Regions from separate parts of the Tardiphaga sp. vice304 genome, predicted to be linked through region 3. Evidence: predicted binding sites of a transcription regulator. Region 3 holds the regulator's gene; each other region holds the start of a gene.
The links. The regulator PhoB, encoded in region 3, activates phosphate uptake and scavenging genes when phosphate is short. The targets are predictions, from matches to a motif close to TGTCATNNANCTGTCAT.
Positions count from the first base shown of each region.

Region 1: the regulator PhoB is predicted to act here: its motif matches at 2,551-2,567, upstream of ugpB (sn-glycerol-3-phosphate ABC transporter substrate-binding protein UgpB).
Region 2: the regulator PhoB is predicted to act here: its motif matches at 2,294-2,310, upstream of FNL56_RS14685 (DUF47 domain-containing protein).
Region 4: the regulator PhoB is predicted to act here: its motif matches at 2,200-2,216, upstream of FNL56_RS14955 (RNA degradosome polyphosphate kinase).

Region 1 covers NZ_CP041402.1:230,268-235,984, reverse strand. The annotation lists gene ugpE (sn-glycerol-3-phosphate ABC transporter permease UgpE) at 1-201, opposite strand, end outside; gene ugpA (sn-glycerol-3-phosphate ABC transporter permease UgpA) at 201-1,082, opposite strand; gene ugpB (sn-glycerol-3-phosphate ABC transporter substrate-binding protein UgpB) at 1,186-2,496, opposite strand; gene FNL56_RS01005 (CaiB/BaiF CoA transferase family protein) at 2,673-3,881, opposite strand; gene FNL56_RS01000 (organic hydroperoxide resistance protein) at 4,049-4,474, opposite strand; gene FNL56_RS00995 (MarR family winged helix-turn-helix transcriptional regulator) at 4,636-5,094, shown strand; gene FNL56_RS00990 (GIY-YIG nuclease family protein) at 5,110-5,346, opposite strand; tRNA gene FNL56_RS00985 (tRNA-Ala) at 5,513-5,588, opposite strand; gene FNL56_RS00980 (TIGR02300 family protein) at 5,706-5,717, opposite strand, start outside.
Region 2 covers NZ_CP041402.1:3,086,075-3,091,791, reverse strand. The annotation lists gene sugE (quaternary ammonium compound efflux SMR transporter SugE) at 153-467, shown strand; gene FNL56_RS14690 (inorganic phosphate transporter) at 572-1,585, opposite strand; gene FNL56_RS14685 (DUF47 domain-containing protein) at 1,600-2,244, opposite strand; gene FNL56_RS14680 (methyl-accepting chemotaxis protein) at 2,586-4,496, shown strand; gene FNL56_RS14675 (branched-chain amino acid ABC transporter permease) at 4,566-5,534, opposite strand; gene FNL56_RS14670 (branched-chain amino acid ABC transporter permease) at 5,536-5,717, opposite strand, start outside.
Region 3 covers NZ_CP041402.1:1,394,256-1,399,972, reverse strand. The annotation lists gene FNL56_RS06620 (MarR family winged helix-turn-helix transcriptional regulator) at 1-347, shown strand, start outside; gene FNL56_RS06615 (cytosine permease) at 546-1,958, shown strand; gene phoB (phosphate regulon transcriptional regulator PhoB) at 2,115-2,831, opposite strand; gene phoU (phosphate signaling complex protein PhoU) at 2,848-3,558, opposite strand; gene pstB (phosphate ABC transporter ATP-binding protein PstB) at 3,584-4,408, opposite strand; gene pstA (phosphate ABC transporter permease PstA) at 4,405-5,250, opposite strand; gene pstC (phosphate ABC transporter permease subunit PstC) at 5,311-5,717, opposite strand, start outside.
Region 4 covers NZ_CP041402.1:3,140,855-3,146,571, reverse strand. The annotation lists gene FNL56_RS14955 (RNA degradosome polyphosphate kinase) at 1-2,128, opposite strand, end outside; gene FNL56_RS14950 (DnaA ATPase domain-containing protein) at 2,287-2,964, opposite strand; gene FNL56_RS14945 (CDP-alcohol phosphatidyltransferase family protein) at 2,969-3,526, opposite strand; gene purM (phosphoribosylformylglycinamidine cyclo-ligase) at 3,692-4,765, shown strand; gene purN (phosphoribosylglycinamide formyltransferase) at 4,772-5,422, shown strand; gene FNL56_RS14930 (hypothetical protein) at 5,437-5,717, shown strand, end outside.

The DNA of each region.
Region 1 (5,717 bases), 1.2 Mb from region 3:
CGCGCCGCCGACAAAAATCGCGCGGTAGTAATTCTCCAGGCCGTGTCCGCCCGGCAGCATCGGCATGTTGCCGTTGACCACCGTGGCCGCATCATGGGTCGAGGCGATGATTGCGACATAGACCGGAAACACGACGATGAACACGCCGAAGATCAGGATCGCGTAGGCCAGAATGTCGTTCCAGCGGCGGTGCTCGACCATCAGTACTGCACCTTGCGCTCGACATAGCGGAACTGGATCGCCGTCAGCGCGATCACGATGACCATCAGCACGACGGATTGCGCCGCCGAACTGCCGAGATCGCCGCCGAGCCGGCCGTCGGCATAGACCTTGTAGACCATCGTCGTCGTCGAGCCGGCCGGGCCGCCGCCCGTCACGGCGTCGATGATGCCGAATGTGTCGAAGAACACGTAGACGACGTTCACCACCAGCAGGAAGAACGTGGTCGGCGACAGCAGCGGGAAGGTGATGGTCCAGAACCGCCGCAGCGGCCCGGCGCCATCGATGGCGCCGGCCTCCAGCACGCTGCGCGGGATCGATTGCAACCCTGCAAGGAAGAACAGGAAGTTATAGGCGATCTGCTTCCACACGGCGGCCATCACGACCAGCGTCATCGCATGGTTGCCGTTGAGTAGCGGATTCCAGTTGAAGCCCATCAGGCGCAGCGGCCGCGCCATGGTGCCGAGCGTGGGATGGAAGATGAACAGCCACAGCACGCCGGCCACCGCCGGCGCCACCGCGTAGGGCCACAGCATCAGCATCTTGAATGCGGGCGCTGCCTTCAGATTCTTGTCGGCCTGGGTCGCGAACAGCAAAGCGATCGCCAGCGACAGCCCGGCCACCAGCGACGAGAACACCAGCGTCGTCAACATCGCCTTGTAGTATTCAGGCTGCGTGAACAGCGCCTGATAGTTCTCTAACCCGATGAATTCCGAGTTCAGGCCGAAGGCGTCCTCGCGCAGGAAGGATTGCCAGACGGCCTGCAGCGCGGGCCAGTAGAAAAAAACAGCCGTGATGACCAGCTGCGGCACCAGCAGCAGATAGGGCAGCAACCTGCCTTTGAAGACGGCGGACTTTTCCATCGCTTGTTATCGCGCCTCACGGCAGGGGCGTTCTGCCCCCTCCCCCGCAAGGGGGAGGGAACATGTCTGCCGTGCCTCGCCATGATGCGCTACGACGATCATGTTACTTCACCGTCTTCTCGAACGTTCGCAACATCGCGTTGCCGCGCGAGACCGCGGTGTCGAGCGCCTGCTGCGCAGTCTTCTGCCCGCCCAAAGCGGATTCCATCTCCTCCGCCCAGATGTCGCGTAGCTGCACCATGTTGCCGAAGCGCAGGCCGCGCGAGTTTTCGGTCGGCTCCTTGTTGGTGAGCTCCTTCAACGGCGTCTGCAGGATCGGATTCTTTTCATAAAAACCGTCGGCCTTGGTCTTTTCGTACGCTGCCTTGGTGATCGGCAGGTAGCCGGATTCCTGGTGCAGTTTGGCCTGGCGGTCGGTGTCGGACAGGAACGTGAAAAACTTGGCGATGCCCTTGTATTCGTCCGGCTTCTTGCCGCCCATCACCCACAGCGAGGCGCCGCCAATGATCGAGTTCTGCGGCGCGCCGGCCACGTCCGGGTAATACGGCATCGGCGCCGAGGTGAAGGCGAACTTCGCGGTGCCCTTGGCGGTCGCATAATAGCCCGACGATGTCAGGAATAGCGGGCACTCGCCGGAGCCGAACCGGCTCTCGCTGGCATTGGCGCGGCCGGAATAATCGTAGGTCTTGTCCTTCTGCAGTTCGATCAGCGTCTGCAGATGCTTGACCTGGAGCGGCGCGTTGAACTTGAGCTCGGTATCGAAGCCGTCCAGCCCGTTGGCCTTGGTGCCGATCGGCACGTTGTGCCACGCGGAGAACTGTTCGATGTGCGCCCACGTCGCCCAAGCATTGGAAAAGCCGCAGGTCGCATAGCCGGCGGCCTTGAGCTTCTTGGCGTCCTCGAAAACTTCCGGCCAGGTCTTCGGGATTTCCGCGATGTTCGCCTTCTTCAGCGCGTCGAGATTGACCCACATCACCATCGAGGACGAGTTGAACGGGAACGACAGCATCTCGCCCTTGGAGGTCGAGTAATAGCCGGTGATGGCGGGTAGATAATTGTTGGCGTCGAACGGCTCGCCCGCGTCCTTCATCAACTGGTACACCGGCTTGACGGCGCCCTTGGCGCTCATCATGGTTGCGGTGCCGACCTCGAAGACCTGCAGGATGTGCGGTGCGGTGCCGGCACGGAACGCAGCGATGCCGGCGTTCATCGTGTCGGGATAGGCGCCCTTGAAGGTCGTGACCACCTTGTAGTCGGACTGGCTGGCGTTGAAGTCGGCCGCGAGCTTGTTGACGATGTCGTTGTTGCCGCCGGTCATCGCGTGCCACCACTGGATCTCGGTCACCGCATAGGCCGGCGACGCGAGCACGAGGGTCGAGGCGAGCAGGGTGGCAAGGCGCAGTGGTCGGTTCATTCCAAGGTCTCCCGGTGGCCGTCATCATCGTTGCTGCGCCGGTAACAGCGCGGGATGACATTGGGATGACGGTATAGTCGAGCCGACGCCCGCGCGAAAGCGCGGATCATGGCAGCTGGAAGTTTAGTGAGGTCCGGGATGGGACCGCATCCCTGACCTTGCTGCTAGCGCTAGCGCTAGCGCTTGCGCTCCGGGCCGCTGACCGTGCCCCGGGCGACGAGATCGCCGATCTCTTCCGCCGAATAGCCGAACTCCTCGAGCACCTCGGTGGCATGCTCGCTGAACTTCGGCGGGACGTGGCGCAGGCTTGCTGGGGTGCGGTCGAAGCGCACCGGTGAAGCGACGCCCTTGTACCAGTCCTTCTCGATGATATCGCCGCGCGCAATCGTGTGTGGGTTGGCGAGCGCCTTGTCGATCGACTGCACCGGGCCTGCGGGCAGGCCGGCGGCGAGCAGGCGGCGGCATAGCGGTTCGCCGTCTTCCTGCGTGAGGATCGCTTCCAGCTCGGCGCGCAATTCGTCGCGGTTGACGACGCGGTCGCGGTTGCGGGCAAAGCGCGTGTCGGTGCCAAGCTCGGGCTTGCCGAGCTCCTTGCACAGCTTGCGATAGGTCGCGTCATTGCCGACGCCGACGAAGATGTCGCCATCGCGCGCCGCGAACACGGCATAGGGATACAGGTTGGGATGCTCGTTCCCGGTGCGCGCCGGCGGCTTGCCGCCATTCATGAAGTAGTTGGCGGTGTGCGGGTGCATGATCGCGAGACCCGTTTCGTACAAAGTCGCTTCCACGAACTGGCCAAGGCCGGATCTGGCGCGCTCCGCCAGCGCCATCAGAATGCCGACGCAGGCATACAGCCCGGTCGACATATCGACGAGGGCGACGCCAATCCGGGTCGGGCCGCTGTCCGCCGTGCCGGTGGCGGCCATCAGGCCGACCATCGACTGGATCACGGCGTCATAGCCGGGATGGCCGCCATGCGGGCCGTCGCCGCCGAAGCCGGAAATCCGGCAATGGATCAGTTTCGGAAATTTTGCGCGCAGCACATCATTGCCGATGCCCCATTTGTCGAGCGTGCCCGGCTTGAAGTTCTCGATCATCACGTCGGCGTCTTCGAGCATCCGCATCAACACGACGCGGCCGGCTTCCGAGGCGAGGTCGAGGCCGATCGAGCGCTTGTTGCGATTCGCGCCGATGAAATAGGCGGCGTCGTCCTCATGGAAGGGAGGTCCCCAGTCGCGGGTTTCGTCGCCGGCGGGCGGCTCGACCTTGACGACGTCGGCGCCGTGGTCGGCGAGGATCTGCGTGCAGTAGGGGCCACCGAGCACGCGCGACAGGTCGATCACGCGCAGTCCGGCGATGGCGCCGGGAGCAATATTGGGGATCATGAGGCGTTTCTGATGCTTTTGTTGTTGGTCGTGCGACCCATAAACCATCCAAACCGCGTCTTCGCAAACGCTGGCCGCCATGCGATTTCGGGTGTTGTCCCGAGGCAGCCAGCGTGGCTGGCCGATGCCCGCCCGCCACAGGCTGGCAGGCGGGCATCGGCGTTCGATCAGACGATCGCCGAGCGGACGTCGATATTGCCGCGGGTCGCATTGGAATACGGACAGATCTGGTGCGCCTTCTCCACCAGCGTTTCGGCCTCGTCCCGGGCCAGGCCCGGCAGCGACACCGCGAGTTCGACGTCGAGTCCGAAACCGCCTTCCGAGCGCGGGCCGATTCCCACCGTTGCCGTCACCGCAACATCGGACGGCACCTTCGGGCCGCCCTGCGACGCCACGAATTTCATCGCACCGATGAAGCAGGCCGCGTAACCCGCCGCGAACAGCTGCTCCGGATTGTTGCCCTCGCCACCCGCACCGCCGAGCTCCTTCGGGGTGGTGAGCTTGACGTCGAGCGTGCCGTCGAGGGTCGCGGCATGGCCGTCGCGGCCGCCGGTAGCCTTGGCACTGGTCTTGTAGAGGACGTTGACGGACATGACTGCTCTCCTGCGTGAAGCGATGTCGTCTATATGGCGTCCAATTAGATTGTGCACAATAAAAAATGAGGGTCGGACAATTCGATTGCGCTCAATTGATTGTGAGGCCGGAAGGCCCCACATGGCATCCTGACCGACCGGTCAGGTCCGAAAGGTGTGCGATGCCACGGAAGCATGCGGCGTATTCGCCGCTCAAGCTCGAGAACCAGATCTGCTTCGCGGTGTACTCCACCGCGCATGCCTTCAATCGGATCTACAAGCCGTTGCTGGACAGGCTTGGCCTGACCTATCCGCAATATCTGGTGATGCTGGTGCTGTGGGAGCGCGACGACGTTCCGGTGAAAGCGATCGGCGAGCGACTGTTTCTCGATTCGGGCACGCTGACGCCGCTGTTGAAGCGCCTCGAAGTGGCCGGGTTGATTCGCCGCACCCGCAGTGCTGCGGACGAGCGCCAGATGCTGATCGCGCTGACGCCGCGGGGGCATGATCTGCGCGAAAAGGCGAGAGCGGTGCCGCACGGCGTGCTGGCGGCCTCGGCGTGTTCGGTGGATGAGCTGGTATCGATGAAGAATGAGCTGGTCGCGCTGCGGGACAGGCTGAATGCGGCGCTGGGGGAGTAGGGCGCGGCTCAGGCGTTAGAGGCGTTTTTTCGCGAAGGCCCGGCCGGAGCCAGACTTCAAATATCTTTCGAAAGCGAAGGCCTGCTTTTCATCGCTGAAGGCAATGTAGGTTTTGATTCGCCACGGTCGATATTTCGACGTGTGTGTCACTTCGCCTGCGTTATGTTTCACAAGCCGCGCGCGGAGATCATCGGCGATGCCGATGTAGAAATGTTCGGTATCAAGGCTTTCAAGGATGTAGACATATTTCATGGCCTTGCGGATCCATGATGAGCGACCGTTACAAGCTGAGTAAAATTTAGTTGAGCATCGGCGGTCCGCCTACGCCCTTCGGGCTACGGCGTGACATCCTTCGCTCGCTTCGCCCCGATAGTCTGGCGTGGCTTGCCGAGCCGAAGCTCGCGAAGCGAGCGAAGGATGGTGGAGCCAGGCGGGATCGAACCGCCGACCTCTTGCATGCCATGCAAGCGCTCTCCCAGCTGAGCTATGGCCCCTTAACCTGGTAGTCCGACCTATCCGAAAAACTCAAATCGATTTCCGGGGCCGTACGAACCGCGCGCTGACTGGTCGTTAGCGCGCGGTGCATCTCAAAACACAGTTCGTGGCGAAGCTCAAGTCTCTTC
Region 2 (5,717 bases), 1.7 Mb from region 3:
GTGCCTGTGGCAGGGAAACCCGGCGCAATCAAGGGAATTTGACGGGATTGCGGTGGTTGCAGCCCGATCTCGCGTGTCGCATATAGGGAGGTGGAGGACGACCTCCGACCCCAATCCATTCGCAGGACGGCCTGCTTGTTCCGGAGGCTGTCATGGCGTGGTTGCTGTTGTTCATCGCGGGTCTGCTCGAGGTCGGCTGGGCGGTCGGGCTGAAATATACCGAAGGTTTCACCAAGCTGGTTCCCTCGGTGCTGACCCTGACCAGCATGACCGCCTCGGTCGGCATGCTGGCGATGGCGCTGAAGACGCTGCCGATGGGCACGGCCTACGCGGTATGGACCGGGATCGGCGCCGTCGGCACCGCGATCCTGGGCATCATCCTGTTCGGCGACCCCTCGAGCTTCGCCCGGATCGCCTGCATCGGGTTGATCGTGGCCGGAATCGTCGGGCTGAAGCTGGTGAGCTGAGGCATGAGTAGCCTGGATGGAGCGAAGCGCAATCCAGGGCAACCGCTTATGCTGAAACGCTGATCCCGGATTTCGCTTCGCTTCATCCGGGCTACAAAACTGGGTCAGAACCTGACGTGCAGCAGCGTCACGGCCCAGTACGACAGCGCGGCGACGATCGCCGACGCCGGGATGGTGATGACCCAGGCGTAGACGATCGAGCTCGCCACGTTCCAGCGTACCGCCGAGACCCGGCGCGCCGCGCCGACGCCGACGATGGCGCCGGTGATGGTGTGGGTGGTCGAGACGGGAACGCCGAGGAACGTCGCCATGAACAGCGTGGCCGCGCCGCCGGTCTCGGCGCAAAAACCCTGCATCGGCGTCAGCTTGGTAATGCGCAGGCCCATGGTGCGGACGATGCGCCAGCCGCCCATCAGCGTGCCCAGCGCCATCGCCGCCTGGCACGACAGCACCACCCAGAACGGCACCGAAAATTCGCTGCCGAGATGGCCCTGCGAGTACAGCAGCACCGCGATGATGCCCATGGTCTTCTGCGCGTCGTTGCCGCCATGGCCGAGCGAATACAGCGAGGCCGAGACGAACTGCAGAATGCGGAAGGCGCGGTCGATCGCAAACGGCGTCGAGCGCACCGAGGCCCAGGACACGATCGCCGTCAGCAGCAGCGCCAGCAGGAAGCCGACCAGCGGCGACAGCACGATGGCCAACAGCGCCATCGACAGGCCCTTCCATTCGGCGGCGGCGAAGCCCGCCTTGGCGAGGCCGGCGCCGAGCAACCCGCCGATCAGCGCGTGCGAGGAACTCGACGGGATGCCGAGCGCCCAGGTGATCAGGTTCCAGACGATGGCGCCCATCAGAGCGCCGAAGATCACCGGCGCGTCGATCACATGCGGGTCGATGATCCCCGTGCCGATCGTGTTGGCGACGTGCAGGCCGAACACGGCAAAGGCGATGAAGTTGAAAAACGCCGCCCACAACACCGCATATTGCGGGCGCAGCACGCGGGTCGAGACGATGGTGGCGATCGAATTGGCCGCATCGTGCAAGCCATTGAGGAAGTCGAACAGCAGCGCGACAGCGATCAGGCCGATCAGCACCGGAAAAGCGAGCGTGGCGTCCACTGTGCGGCCCTGCCCTAGACTTGTTCGATGACGATGCTGTTGATCTCGTTGGCGACGTCGTCGAAACGGTCCGCCACCTTCTCCAGATGCTTGTAGATCTCCGCGCCGACGATGTAGTCCATCGTGTTGGCCTCGCGGTGCTTGAGGAACAGTTCCTTCAGCCCGATGTCGTGCAGGTCATCGACGCGGCCTTCCAGCTTGCCGACTTCCTCGGTGATGGCGGTCAAAAGCCCGACATTGTCGCCGATGTTCTGCATCAAGGGCAGCGCGCGGCTGACCAGCTTGGCGCATTCGACCAGCAGCGTGCCGATCTCGCGCATCGGCGGCTCGAATTGGCGCACCTCAAACAGGATCACCGCCTTGGCGGTCTGCTGCATCTGGTCGATGGAATCGTCCAGCGCGGTGATCAGGTTCTTGATGTCGACGCGGTCGAACGGGGTGATAAAGGTGCGACGCACCGCGGTCAGCACTTCCCGCGTGATGGCGTCGGCATCGTTCTCGAACTGGTTGACGCGCTGGCAGTACACCGGCGTCTCTTCGCCGCCGCGCAACACGCCCTGCAGCGCTTCGGCGCCCAGCACCACAGTCGCCGAATGGCGGGCGAACAGATCGAAGAAGCGCTCTTCACGCGGCAAAAAAGTTCGAAACCAGCGCAGCATGTTGACCCGGATGTCAGGAAGGCTCAGGGCACGCCGGCAGGCGGCACCCTGTCACATGGCTGTCATAAAGCATTTTGACGGGGTCGGGAAAATGCACGGGCGGTGTCCATCCACCGCTTTCTGTCGCCATGTGACAGGCACATCACAAAATTCGCCCATTCGAAAAAATACAGTTTTGCGTATCTCGTTACCATTATGCATTGATTCAGAAATGGCCGCCTAGAAGCGCACGACGTCGGTGTCAGGGGACCATTGCCATGTTCGGGCTACGCCATCACGAATCTTTTCGTCAGCGACTATCTGTTTCCCGACTTCGGATCGGTCTGCGACTGCAGATCGCGATGCTGGCGCTGGCGGGCGTCGCGCTGACCGGCGCGATCTGCCTTGCAGGCCTGCACTACGGCAGCGCCGCCCAGCAACAGGCCGACAGCAGCGTGTTGCTGCGCGCAGATGTGACCAGCCTGTCCGACAATTATTCGGAAGCCGGCCAGATCGGCGCGGCCTTCCTGCGCAAGCCCGGCGAAAAGCTGGTCGATCGACACGATCAGGTGCTGAAGCAGGCCCTCGCGCATTTGACGGCCACCGAGAAACTGCTGGAAGCGCTGAAGACCGACGCGCCGAAGCAGATCTCGGCGCTGCGATCGGGCATGAATCTCTATGCCACCCGCTTTCACAATATCGTCGCGGCGCAACGCATCATCGGCTTCACCGAGAAAGACGGCCTGCAAGGCAAGATGGCCGCAGCGGCGCGTCACGTCGAGCAACGCCTGGGCGAATTGCAGCAGCCACAACTCGCGATGCTGTTCTGGATGATGCGCGTCAACGAGAAGGATTTTGCGCTCCGCGGCGAGGACAAATATTTTGACCGGCTGCGCGAGCGCGTCAGCGATTTCGAAACAGCGCTGAAAGCACTGGCGTTGCCGGCCGGCCAGAGCGCCGAGATGGCCACGCTGATACGCAGCTACGAGAGCAGCTTCATGGCCTACAGCGTCAGCCAGGGTTCGCTCAACGAAGAGGCCGAAGATTTCGCCAGTGTCTTCGAACGCACGCGGCCGCCGTTGACGGAACTCAGCCAGTTTGCGACCGAGCGCTACGAGGCCGCCACGCGACATGCCGACGAGAGCCGCGACCTGCTGTCGTGGACGATCCGGATCGCCATTCCGGTCATCGGCCTGCTGGCCTTGATCTTCGGCCACCGAATTGCAAAATCGATCTCCCGCATGACACGCGCCATGCAGCAGCTCGCCGATGGCGAGTTCGACGTGGTGTTGCCGGGCCTCGGCCGCACCGACGAGATCGGCGCGATGGCCAGAGCCGTGGAAGCGTTCAAGATCAAGGCGGCCGACCGGGCCCGGCTCGAGGCCGATGCCAGGATCGAGCGCGACCACATCGCCAGCGCGCAACGCAAGGCGGAGATGCGCCGGATTGCCGATGCGTTTGAGAACGCGGTTGGCGAAATCATCAACACCGTGTCGACGGCCTCGACCGAGCTGGAGGCGACGGCGGTGACGCTGACGGCAACGGCCCAGTTGACCGAAACGCTCGCCCACAGCGTCACCACGGCGTCGACGGAAGCGTCCTCCCACGTCCGGTCGGTGGCCTCCGCGACCGACGAGATGTCGATGTCGGTCCGCGAGATGGGCCGCCAGTTGTCGGAATCCACCGAGATCGCCGGCGCAGCGGTACGCCAGGTCCAGGACACCGACCTAAAGATCATCGCGTTGTCACAGGCCGCGGTGAAGATCGGGACGGTAGTCGACCTCATCGCCAAGATTGCCCAGCAGACCAACCTGCTGGCGCTCAATGCCACCATCGAGGCCGCCCGCGCGGGCGATACCGGCCGGGGCTTTGCGGTGGTCGCCCAGGAGGTGAAGATGCTGGCGGCGCAGACCGCCACGGCGACCAGCGAAATCCGGACGCAGATCGGCGGCATGCAGACCGCGACCGAGGTTTCGGTGGCGGCGATCAAGCTGATCAGCACCACCATCGACCGGCTGTCGGACATCGCCAGCAACAGTTCGGTGGCGGTCGACAAACAGCAGGCCGTGACCAGCGAAATTGCACGCAACGTGGAACGCGCCACCGCGGGATCCGGTGAGGTCAATCATCAGATCGTTGAAATGAGCCGCGGCGCCAGCGAGACCGGTTCGGCATCCGCACAGGTGTTGACGTCGGCGCAACAATTGTCCGGCGAGAGCAACCGGCTCAAGACCGAGGTGGAGAAGTTTCTCGCGACCGTGAGGGCGGCGTGACACCCCGACCACGCCACCAGTCGTCCCCGCGAAAGCGGGGACGACATTCTCAAGGTTCAAGCGTCCGGATTACAGCGAGCGTTTGAAGTAATGCCCGATCTCGCCGATGATCCCGCGGCGGAAAGTCAGCACACAGACCACGAAGATCACGCCCTGGATCACCGTCACCCACTGGCCGAAGCCGGCGAGATATTGCTGCATGGCGATGATGACGAAGGCGCCGACCACCGGGCCGAACAAGGTGCCGAGGCCGCCGACCAGCGTGATCAGCACGATCTCGCCGGACATCGTCCAGTGTACGTCGGTGAGCGAGGCGTTCTGCGCCACGAACACTTTCAGCGAGCCGGCGAAGCCCGCCAGCGCGCCGGACAGGATGAAGGCCATCAGCTTGTACTGGTCAGTCTTGTAGCCCAGCGAAATCGCGCGCGGCTCGTTCTCGCGGATCGCCTTCAGCACCTCGCCGAACGGCGAGTTGATGGTGCGGTAGATCAAAAGGAAGCCGAGCAGGAAGCCGGCCAGGATCACGTAATACAGCGTGGTCGAATTGGCGAGGTTGAAGATGCCGAACAGCTTGCCCTGCGGGATGCCCTGGATGCCGTCCTCGCCATGGGTGAACGGCGTCTGCAGATAGACGAAGTACAACAGCTGCGACAACGCCAGCGTGATCATGGCGAAGTAAATGCCCTGGCGGCGGATCGCAATCAGCCCGGTGATGACCGCCAGCGCGCCGGCGCCGACGGTGCCGACGAGAATGCCGAGTTCCGGCGACAGCCCCCAGACTTTGAGCGCGTGCGCCGTGAAATAGCCGGCGGTGCCGAGGAACATCGCATGGCCGAACGACAACAACCCGCCGTAGCCGATCAGCAAATTGAAGGCGCAGGCCAGAAGCGCAAAGCACAAGGCCTGCATCACGAAGAACGGATAGACACCGGTCAGCGGCACCACCGCCAGCAACGCGGTCATCAGGACGAACGCGATCATCGCATCGTTGATGCGACGGCGCGGCTGCGGAATGGCGTTTTCAGTAATCGTCGTCATATCAAGCCGCCCGTCCCGTCAGTCCAGAAGGTTTCACCAAGAGCACCAACACCATCAGTACGAAGACCACGGTGTTGGAGGCTTCGGGGTAGAAATATTTGGTCAGGCCCTCAACGATCCCCAGCGCGAAGCCGGTGATGATCGAGCCCATGATCGACCCCATGCCGCCGATCACCACCACCG
Region 3 (5,717 bases):
AATACAGCCTGCTGTCGGCGCTTGCAGGGCGCGGCGCGGCAGACCAGACTACTTTGGCTGCAGATATTGCTCAGGATCGCACCACCACGACGGGCGCACTGAAGCGACTGGCCGCGCGCGGGCTCGTGGAACGCACGATCGACGGCAATGACCGACGCGCCCAACTGTGCCGGCTGACGCCATCGGGCGCCGCCCTGCTCGCCCGCCTGGAAACGCCGGCGCGCGACGCCCATCGCGCCACGCTCGGCCGGCTAAGCAGGAAGGAACAGGCCGTCTTCATCGCGATGATGCAGCGAATAGTCGCAGAGCAAGCGACTGACGGCAGCGACGGGACGAGCGACCACTGAACTCTGCAACGCTCGCTTGGACCGATTCGACGCAAGGCGTGGCTACAAGATGGGCAGCTTGCTTGGCAAACAGCACACAGTTCGATGCACGCTCGGCGTGTTGAACCGATCGCTCATTTCCTGATCAGACGCATGCGCTACTCTGGTACAGTTCTTGCTGATCGCTTTCGCCGGTAGTTTTCATCAGCGGGGGCGAGCATGACGAATTCCGAGTTGCGGGCCGACATTCACAGCATCGAACCCATTCCCGACGCCGACCGGGATTCCACCGGACCGCAGCAAATGTGGATCTGGGCCGGCGCCAACATCGCGCCGGTGAACTGGGCGCTCGGCGCGCTCGGCATTATTCTCAAGCTCGGCCTGCTGGAAACGATCGCCGTGATCGTGATCGGCAACCTGATCGGCTGCGCAATCTTCGGCGCCTTCACGGTGATGGGCCACAAGACCGGCGTCAACCAGATGGTATTGAGCCGTGCCGCCTTCGGCCGTCGCGGCGCCTATCTGCCGAGCCTGCTGATGTTCCTGATGACGCTGGGCTGGATCGGGGTCAACACCTACTTCCCCGCCAAGATCTCGATGGCCATCCTCGCCCAGTTCGGCATCAGTGACACCTGGACCGCGAACTTCCTCGTCATCACCCTCGTGATGGTGCTGCAGGTGATGATCGGCATCTATGGCTTCTATGCCATCCGTACCTTCGAGAAGTACACCGTGCCGGCGACCGTGGCGATCATGGTGCTGATGAGCATCCTGGCCTGGAGCCAGGCCGGCGTCGTCAATTGGGGCCTCAAGACGTCGCTGGAGCCCGGCGCGCATCTGGCGATGCTGACGCTGCTGATGACCGCCGTCGGCGTCGGCTGGGGAATCTCGTGGGTGACCTGGGCCTCGGACTATTCGCGCTTCGTGCCGCGCACCATCTCCTCGAGACAGGTCTTCTGGTACAGCTACATCGGCATGTTCGTGCCCTCGGTGTGGCTCGCTGTCCTCGGCGCTACCATCGCGTCGGTAACGCTGGATGCCGATCCGGCCAAGATGGTCAGCGCGGTGTTCGGCGGCGTTGCCGCGCTGCTGGTGCTCTTGATGGTTCTGCATGGGCCGATCGCCAGCAACATCCTCAACGTCTATTCGGCGGCGCTGGCGGCGTTGAGCATGGGCCTCAAACTGTCGCGCACGGCGCTGGCGCTGATCGTCGGTGTCGCCGGCTATGCGGTGACGATCTACTTCATCTCTGCGCCGTCTTTCGCCAAGGCGTTCGACAACTGGCTGATCAGCCTGTTGATGTGGATGAGCCCCTATGCCGGCGTGATCCTCGCGGACTTCTTCGTGAAGCGGAAGGGCGTGATCGACGTCGCCGAACTCTACAAGTCTCCGCAGACGAGCGCCTATGGCGATATCAATTGGAGCGGAATGATCGCCTTCGGCGTCGGCTTGGTCGCCGCATGGCTGTTTCAGGACGGGCTGGTGCCGACGCTGCAGGGACCGATCTCGATCAACCTGCTGGGCGGCGCCGATTTGAGCTGGCTGGCCGGGATTCTGGTGGCGGGCGGTGTTTATCTTGCGATGGACAAGTACGCTGCCACGGCGCCGGCGATCGCGAGCCCGGCGGAGTAAACACCTCCCGCACCACCTTTTTACGAAAACGACGTTCGGTCTCTAGCCCAGCCGCGACGCACGGTTACCTCTCCCCGCCGGGGAGAGGTAACCGAGGGTCGCGGCTAGAATTTGATGTGGGATGGCAAGCAAGCGAGCGCTAAGAACTCTGCTCGCTCAGCTTGCCTGTTCGGCGCTGATGCTGGCGAAGCGGTCGTCCAGCGCGTAGCCGGCGCCGCGCACGGTGCGGATCGGATCCTGCTCGCCGCGCGGGTTGAGGATCTTGCGCAGACGGCCGATATGCACGTCGACGGTGCGCTCGTCGATATAGATATCGCGGCCCCACACGCTGTCGAGCAGTTGCTCGCGGCTGAACACCCGGCCGGGATGTTCGAGGAAGAATTCGAGCAGGCGATATTCGGTCGGGCCGAGATCGATCGGCCGGCCGGAACGAACGACGCGGCGCTTGTCGCGGTCGAGCTCTATGTCGCCGAACGACAGCACGGTCGCCAGCCGCTCCGGCGCGGCACGGCGCAACAGGCCCTTCACGCGGGCCAGCAGCTCCGGCACCGAGAACGGCTTGACGATGTAATCGTCGGCGCCGGTGGCCAGGCCTCGGACGCGTTCGCTTTCCTCGCCGCGCGCCGTCAGCATGATGATCGGCAGCGACTTGGTCTCCGGACGCGCGCGCAGCCGGCGGCACAATTCGATGCCCGACAGGCCCGGCAGCATCCAGTCCAGCACCACCAGATCCGGCACCCGCTCTTTCAAGCGGGTGTCGGCGTCGTCGCCGCGGGCGACGGTCTCGACCTCGTAGCCTTCGGCGTCGAGGTTGTAGCGCAGCAGCGTGGTCAGCGCTTCTTCGTCTTCGACCACCAGAATGCGCGCGTTCATGGGCTTGTCTCTCTCGTTAAACCGGGGCGTTGGCGAAATTGGTCATATCGCCCTTCGGGCGCTTGTCCAGGATCGCTTCGCCCTCAATCATGTAGAATACGGTTTCGGCGATGTTGGTGGCATGATCGCCGATCCGCTCGATGTTTTTGGCGCAGAACATCAGATGGATGCAGAACGAGATGTTGCGCGGATCTTCCATCATGTAGGTCAGCAGTTCGCGGAACAGCGAGGTGCAGATCGCGTCGATCTCCTCGTCGCCCTTCCACACCGCCATCGCCGCCGGCAGATCATGCGCGGCGTAGGCATCGAGCACGGCCTTGACCTGCGAGCGCACCAGATCAGTCATGTGTTCGAGGCCGCGGATCAGCTTCAGCGGATGGAAGTCGCTGTCCAACGCATTGACGCGCTTGCCGATGTTCTTGGCGAGATCGCCGATCCGCTCCAGATCGGTGGCAACCCGCATCGCGCCAACGATCTCGCGCAGATCCACCGCCATCGGCTGACGCCGGGCAATGGTGAGCACGGCACGCTCTTCGATGACGCGCTGCAGTTGGTCGATTTCCTGGTCGGCGGCGGCCACCTTCATTCCCAGCGGAATGTCGCGACGCACCAAGGCGTCGACGGAATCGGTGATCTGCCGCTCCGCGAGACCACCCATTTCAGCGACCAGCCGGGTCAATTCCTGCAGGTCGCCGTCGAAGGCCTTGGTCGTGTGTTCGAAAGCCATATCAATCCCTCCCGCGTTCAACGCGTCAGCCGAACCGGCCGGTGATGTAATCCTGGGTACGGCGATCTGTCGGCGAGGTGAAGATCTTGTTGGTCGGGCCGAATTCGATCAACTCGCCGAGATACATGAAGGCGGTGCTGTCAGAAACGCGCGCCGCCTGCTGCATGTTGTGGGTGACGATGGCAATGGTGTAGTCGTTCTTCAACTCGTCGATCAATTCCTCGATCTTGGCGGTCGAGATCGGATCCAGCGCCGAGCACGGCTCGTCGAACAGGATCACCTCGGGCCTGACCGCAATGGTGCGCGCGATGCACAGGCGTTGCTGCTGGCCGCCCGACAGGCTGAGACCGGAGGCGTTCAGCTTGTCCTTGACCTCGTTCCACAGAGCGCCGCCGCGCAGCGCCTTCTCGACGCGGCCATCCATCTCCGACTTCGAGATCTTCTCGTAGAGACGCACGCCGAAGGCGATGTTTTCGTAGATGGTCATCGGGAACGGCGTCGGCTTCTGGAACACCATGCCGACGCGGGCGCGCAGCAGGTTGAGATCCAGCTTCGGATCGAGCACGTTCTGGCTGTCGAGCATAACCTGACCCTCGGCACGCTGGCCGGGATAGAGGTCGTACATGCGGTTGAAGATGCGCAGCAGCGTGGACTTGCCGCAGCCCGACGGGCCGATGAAGGCGGTGACGCGGTTGGCGACCAGCGTCAGGTTGATGTGCTTCAGCGCGTGATGGTCGCCGTAATAGAAATTCAGGTCGCGGACGCTGACCTTGGAGCGCTCCTCGCCCATCGCCACCTGCGGCGGCAGGGAAACCGAGGATACGCCGGAAGATACGGATAGTTCACTCATTTCGCTGTCCTCTCGGCGCCGAGAATGCGCGCGCCAATGTTAAGGGCAAGTACGGCCAGGGTTATGATCAGAGCGCCGCTCCAGGCCAGCTGCTTCCAGTACTCGTAGGGGCTTTGAACGAAATTGTTGATGGTCACCGGCAGGTTGGCCATGGTCCTGGTGAGATCCAGGCTGAAGAACTGGTTGCTCAGCGCGGTGAACAGCAAGGGCGCAGTTTCGCCGGCGACGCGGGCCGTCGCCAGCAGAACGCCGGTGATGAGGCCGGCGCGGGCGGCGCGGTAGGCGATCCGCTTGATCACCAGCGAACGCGGCAGGCCGAGCGCCGAGGCCGCTTCGCGCAGCGGATTGGGCACCAGGCCGAGCATGTCCTCGGTGGTCCGGACCACCACAGGGATCACGATCACGGCCAATGCCAATGAACCGGCGAAGGCCGAGAAACCGCCCATCGGCACCACCACCGCGCCATAGACGAAAAGGCCGATGATGATTGAGGGCGCCGACAGCAGGATGTCGTTGATGAAGCGGATCACATCGGTGAGCCGGTCGTTCTTGCCGTATTCGGCCAAATAGGTGCCGGCGAACAGGCCGAGCGGCGCGCCGATGCCGACGCCGATCGCCGTCATGATGATCGAGCCGACGATGGCGTTGAGCAGGCCACCTTCGGCGGAGCCCGGCGGCGGCGTGTTCTGCGTGAACAACTGCACGCTGAGGCCGGCGAGGCCGTTGCTGAACAGCGTGAACAGGATCAGCGCCAGCCAGGAGACGCCGAAGATGGCGGCGCCGAAGCACAGCGCACGGATCAGCATGTCGAAACGGCGGCGGGAAGCGTAAATCGGGTTCATGACATCACCTGAAGCATGATGGCCTTATCCGAAAACCGGTATCCACTTTTCGGGGCCATGCTAGTTACCCGCCTTCTTTTCGAGACGCATCAGCATCAGCCGCGCGCCCGACAGCACGAAGAATGTCAGCACGAACAGCAGCAGGCCGAGCAGGATCAATGCGGACTGGTGCAGGCCATCGCTTTCCGCGAACTCGCTGGCGATCGCTGCCGAGATAGTGGTGCCCGGCCCGAATAGCGACCCGGAAATCCGGAACGAGTTGCCGATGATGAAGGTCACCGCCATCGTCTCGCCGAGCGCGCGGCCGAGCGCCAGCATGATGCCGCCGATCACGCCTACCTTGGTGTAGGGGATGACGACATTGCGCACGACTTCCCAGGTGGTGCAGCCGACGCCATAGGCGGCTTCCTTCAGTACCGGCGGCACCGTCTTGAACACGTCGACCGAGATCGAGGTGATGAAGGGCA
Region 4 (5,717 bases), 1.7 Mb from region 3:
CGGACAGACTCGGATTCGTCATGAAGTAATTATGCAGGTTGAATGGCTCCTCGCCCTTCGCCGCCTTCATACGCGTTGACGACCCGTCGGGCAACAATTGCCAGCTCTGTTCGGTGTCCTTGAGGTTCGCCACCATGATCTGTTCGAGCACCTGCTGATGCACCGTCGGGTTCTGCAGCGGGCACAACACCTCGACACGACGGTCGAGATTGCGCGGCATCATGTCGGCCGACGAGATGTAAAGCGCGGCCTTCGGGCTCGGCAGGCCGAAGCCCATGCCGAAGCAGTAGACGCGGCCGTGTTCGAGGAAGCGGCCGATGATCGACTTGACGCGGATGTTCTCCGACAGGCCGGGCACGCCGGGCCGCAGGCAGCAGATACCGCGCACGATTAATTCGATCTGCACGCCGGCATTCGAGGCCTCATACAATGCGTCGATGATGTCGGGATCGACCAGCGAGTTCATTTTTAGCCAGATCATGCCGGGCTTGCCGGCGCGCGAAAACGCCGCCTCGCCGCGGATGTGCTCGATCATCCGCTTGCGCAGCGTCAGCGGCGACACCGCCATCTTCTCGATGTCGGAAGGTTCGGCGTAACCGGTGATGTAATTGAAGACGCGGGCGGCATCGCGGCCGATCACGGGGTCGGAGGTGAAATACGACAGATCGGTATAGATCCGCGCCGTCACCGGATGGTAGTTGCCGGTGCCGGTATGCACGTAAGTTGCGAGCGTGCCGCCCTCGCGGCGCACCACCATCGACAATTTGGCATGAGTCTTCAGTTCGAGGAACCCATAGACCACCTGGACGCCGGCGCGTTCGAGGTCGCGCGCCCAGCGGATATTGGCCTCCTCGTCGAACCGCGCCCGCAGTTCGACCAGGGCGGTGACCGACTTGCCGGCCTCGGCGGCCTCAACCAGGGTTCGCACGATCGGCGAGTTGTTCGAGGTGCGGTAGAGCGTCTGCTTGATCGCCACCACGTCGGGATCGCGCGCCGCCTGCTGCAGAAACTGGACGACAACGTCGAATGATTCATAGGGATGGTGGACAACGAGGTCCTTTTTCCGGATCGCGGCGAAAATGTCGCCGCCATGGTCGCGCACCCGCTCCGGATGGCGCGGCACATAGGGCACGAATTCGAGGTCGGGCCGGTCGAGCCGGGTCAATTGCGACAGCTCGTTCATGGCCAGCACGCCGTCGACCAGAATGATCTCGTCGTCGGACGTGGCCAGTGCGCGCTGCACGAATCCGCGCAATTCGGCCGGCATGGTCGCCTCGATCTCGAGCCGGATCACCGACCCTCGCCGGCGCCGCTTCAGCGCCGACTCGAACAGTCGCACCAGATCCTCGGCCTCTTCTTCCACTTCCAGTTCGCTGTCGCGAATGATGCGGAACGCGCCCATGCCCTTGACCACGTAGCCCGGGAATAGCCGCCCGATGAACAGGCCGGTCGCCTGCTCCAGCGCCATCAGCCGGACCGCGCCGTCCTTGCCGGTATTCGGCAGACGGATAAAGCGGTCGATCTTGCCGGGCATGCGGATCAGCGCGTTCATCGGCCGCCCATCGGACACCCGCGCCAATTGCAGCGCGATGGTGAAGCCGAGGCTGGGGATGAACGGGAACGGATGCGCGGGGTCGATCGCCAGCGGCGTTAGCAGCGGAAAGATATTGTGGAGGAAGTGGTCCTCGATCCAGGCGCGCTCCGATTTGGAGGCATCCTTGCCGTCGAGCAGCACGATGCCGACATCGGCCAGCATGCTGCGCTGATCGCGCCAGATCGCCTGCTGGTCCTGCCCGAGCTTGGACACCGCGTCGTTGATCAGCACCAATTGTTCCGACGGCGTCAGCCCGTCCGGGCTGCGTTCGGTGATGCCCTCACGAACCTGCGCCTTCAGGCCGGCGACGCGGACCATGAAGAACTCGTCGAGATTATTGGCCGAGATCGAGAGAAAGCGCACCCGCTCGAGTGCCGGGTGTCCGGGATTGACCGATTCTTCGAGGACGCGGCGGTTGAAATGCAGCCAGGACAGTTCGCGATTGATGAAACGCTCGGGCCCGGAGGCGACCATGGAGGCCGGTTCGACAACGCCATTTCTTTCTTCAATAACAATGTCTTGTTCGGATTCCATAAGGTAACGATCCATCTAGTTCAGACAATGACGCAGGGCGGGCGATCTGCTGCAAACCATCTGTGAGCCGTGTGACAGCGGGATGACAGGATGACCCTGTCAGGCGCCCCGTCAAGCTGCGCCATTGGTCGCACCGACCCGCGCTTGTCGGCCCACCGTCACGCGCCGCGCAGCAATTCCGCGGCCAGAGCGCGCGTCACCGGACGCCCCAAGCGCAACGCCTCGGTATCGAGCATTTCCACGGCCTGCCGCGCCGCGGCAAAAGAGCGTTCGATCCGGCTGGCGAGGAAGCTGACCACGGTTTCATCGATGCTCATCTGGCGGTCGGCACAGAATTTGACGATCAGCGCGCGAAACAGCTGGTCGTCCGGCGCCGTGAGCTGCACGACCGGCACGGCCCGCAACCGCGAGCGCAGGTCGCGCAATTCGATCGGCAGCGCGGCCGGCGCGATCCGCGCGGTAATCAGCACGTAGGCCTCGTCCTCGCGCGCCAGGTTCAGCAGATGAAACAGCGCGCGTTCGTCGAACGATCCGGCGTTGAGGTCCTCGACCACCAGCGCGCCGGTCGCCAGCGCGGCGGGCACATTGGCGGCGGTGAGCGCATGCGCCGTGGTCGAGCGAGCGCCGGATGTCTCCGCCCAAATCGCCGCCAGATGGCTCTTGCCAGAGCCCTCCGGCCCGACCAGCAGCATCACGCGGTTCGGCCAGTCCGGCCAGCGCTCGACCAGACCCAGCGCCTCGGCATTGGCCGGGCCTTCGAGGAAGTTGTCGCGCGACAGGCTTTCGGCATGGGGCAACGCGAAAGCCAGCTGACGAGGGGGGATTCGGGAGGCCACGCCGTCACTCCGTACCGGGACGAGCAGGCTCGATCGAGCTCATGTGACGCATCCACTCAACGAGATAAAACGACACAGACAAGAGCGTCAAAAATGTCACAAAACCCATTAAAATCAAATCGTAAGGTGACGATTCGAACCTAAATCCGAGGGACGCCAGAATCAATGCAGCGAACGCCACCTGGGCGACCGTGTTGAGTTTGGAGACCATCAGCGGCCGCATCGGCATCGGCTTGCCGAACAGCCAGGATACCAGCACCGCACTGACGATCATGATGTCGCGCGACACCACCAGAATCACGATCCAGCGTGGCACCGCCCCCCAGATGCCGAGCGCGACGTAGATCGACACCAGCAGCGCCTTGTCGGCCAGGGGGTCGAGCAGCGCTCCCAGTTCGCTGGCCATGTTGAACCGCTTGGCAAGAAAGCCATCGACGGCGTCCGAAATCCCCGCCACCACGAACAGCGCGAAGGCGATCTCCATCTGGCCGGAGGCGATCGCCCATACGATGACCGGCACCAGCAGGATGCGTCCGAGGGTGATGATGTTGGGGATACTCAACAGTTGCTTCCTGGTCGGTCGGGCTGCAATCCGGGCGATCGATGCCCTGGCCGGCTGAATGTGTACATAGTCCATACCGCTGTGGCTTGCGAGCATTGCGCGCGACTGGAATCCGACGTAACCAGCCGAAAATACGTCGCTTTGCTTAACGCCAGGAAACCGGCCATGACCGACCCGAAAAAAGGCCTCACCTATGCGGATGCGGGCGTCGACATCGATGCCGGCAACCGGCTGGTCGATCTGATCAAGCCGATGGTGCGCGCCACGGCGCGCGCCGGCGCGGATGCCGAGATCGGCGGTTTCGGCGGATTGTTCGACCTCAAGGCCGCCGGATTCACGGATCCGGTGCTGGTGGCGGCGACCGACGGCGTTGGTACCAAGGTCAAGATCGCCATCGAGTCCGGCTACCACCAGGGCATCGGCGTCGACCTCGTCGCGATGTCGGTCAACGACCTCGTCGTGCAGGGCGCCGAGCCGCTGTTCTTCCTCGACTACTTCGCCTGCGGCAAGCTCGACCCGGAAGCCGCGGCCATGATCGTCGCCGGGGTCGCCGAGGGTTGCCGCGAATCCGGCTGTGCGCTGATCGGCGGCGAGACCGCCGAGATGCCCGGCCTCTACAAGGATGGCGACTACGACCTCGCCGGCTTTGCCGTCGGCGCCGCCGAGCGCGGCACCCTGCTCCCGACCCGGGATATCGAGGCCGGCGACGTCGTGATCGGCATGGCCTCCTCCGGCGTGCACTCCAACGGCTTTTCGCTGGTGCGCAAGATCGTCGAGAAGACCGGGCTGGCCTGGACGGATCAGGCGCCGTTCCTGCCCTTCATGACGCTCGGCGCAGCCTTGCTGACCCCGACCCGGCTATACGTCAAATCCTGCCTGCGCGCGGTGCGCGAGACCGGCGGCGTCAAGGGCTTCGCGCACATCACCGGCGGCGGCTTTACCGACAACATCCCACGCGTGCTGCCGAAGGACCTCGGCGTCCGCATCGACCTCACCGCTCTGACGGTGCTGCCGGTGTTCAAATGGCTGGCGGCCGAGGGCAACATTGCCGAACTCGAACTGCTGCGCACCTTCAACTGCGGCGTCGGCATGATTGCCATCGTCAAACCCGACGCCGTCCCGCAGGTGCTGGAAACTCTCCGCGAGGGCGGCGAGACGGTCAGCGTGCTTGGCGAGGTGATCGCCGCTGATGGCGACGAGCGCGTGGTCTATGACGGCCATCTCGAACTGACGCAGTGAGCTGACATGCGCCGCGTCGCCATTCTGATTTCCGGCCGCGGCTCCAACATGACCGCGCTGATCGAGGCTGCCCGGGCCAACGGCTTCCCCGCCGAAATTGCGCTGGTAATCTCCAACAGGGTCGACGCCCCCGGCCTGGCTGCGGCCGCGCAAGCCGGCGTCGAAACGCTGGTGATCGAGAGCAAGCCGTTTGGCCGCGATCGCGCCGGCTTCGAGACCGTTCTGCAGAAAGCGCTCGACGACCACCGGATCGAGTTGATCTGCCTCGGCGGCTTCATGCGGCTGTTCACCGCGGATTTCGTGCAACGCTGGTACGGCCGGATGCTCAACATCCACCCGTCGCTGCTGCCCTCCTTCCCCGGCCTCGACCCGCATGGCCAGGCGCTGCGCGCCGGCGTCAGGATCTCCGGCGCCACCGTGCATTTCGTGATACCGGAAACCGATGCCGGCCCGATCGTGATGCAGGGCGCCGTCAGCGTCGCCGATGACGACACGGCCGACACGCTGGCCGCGCGCGTACTCGGCATCGAGCACAAGATCTACCCGCAGGCGCTGCGGCTGCTGGCGACCGACGCCATCCGCATCGACGGCGATATCTGCCGCGTGCGGGCCGGAGCCTCTACCGGCGACGACCTGATTTCACCGACTCTCACCTAGCAAGGAACCAAACCATGGCGGACGCCGATCTGGATGTCGTCATCCGGCAGATTGCCAAACAGCAGAACAAGACGGTGCTCGCTGCCGCCAAGAAGCGCCGCGACCATTTCGCAGCGCTGGCCGCGAAGGCCACCGATCCCGGGAAGAAAGAACGCTTCAAGCAACTGGCCAAGGACGCGCTGGAGCACGGCATGTTCGCTGCGAAGCGCCTGATGACGTCTGCCGACAATGCCGCCGACAGCTACGCGCGCGCGATGCGCTTGGCGATGGACGCGCCGATCGCCAAGGCGGTGGC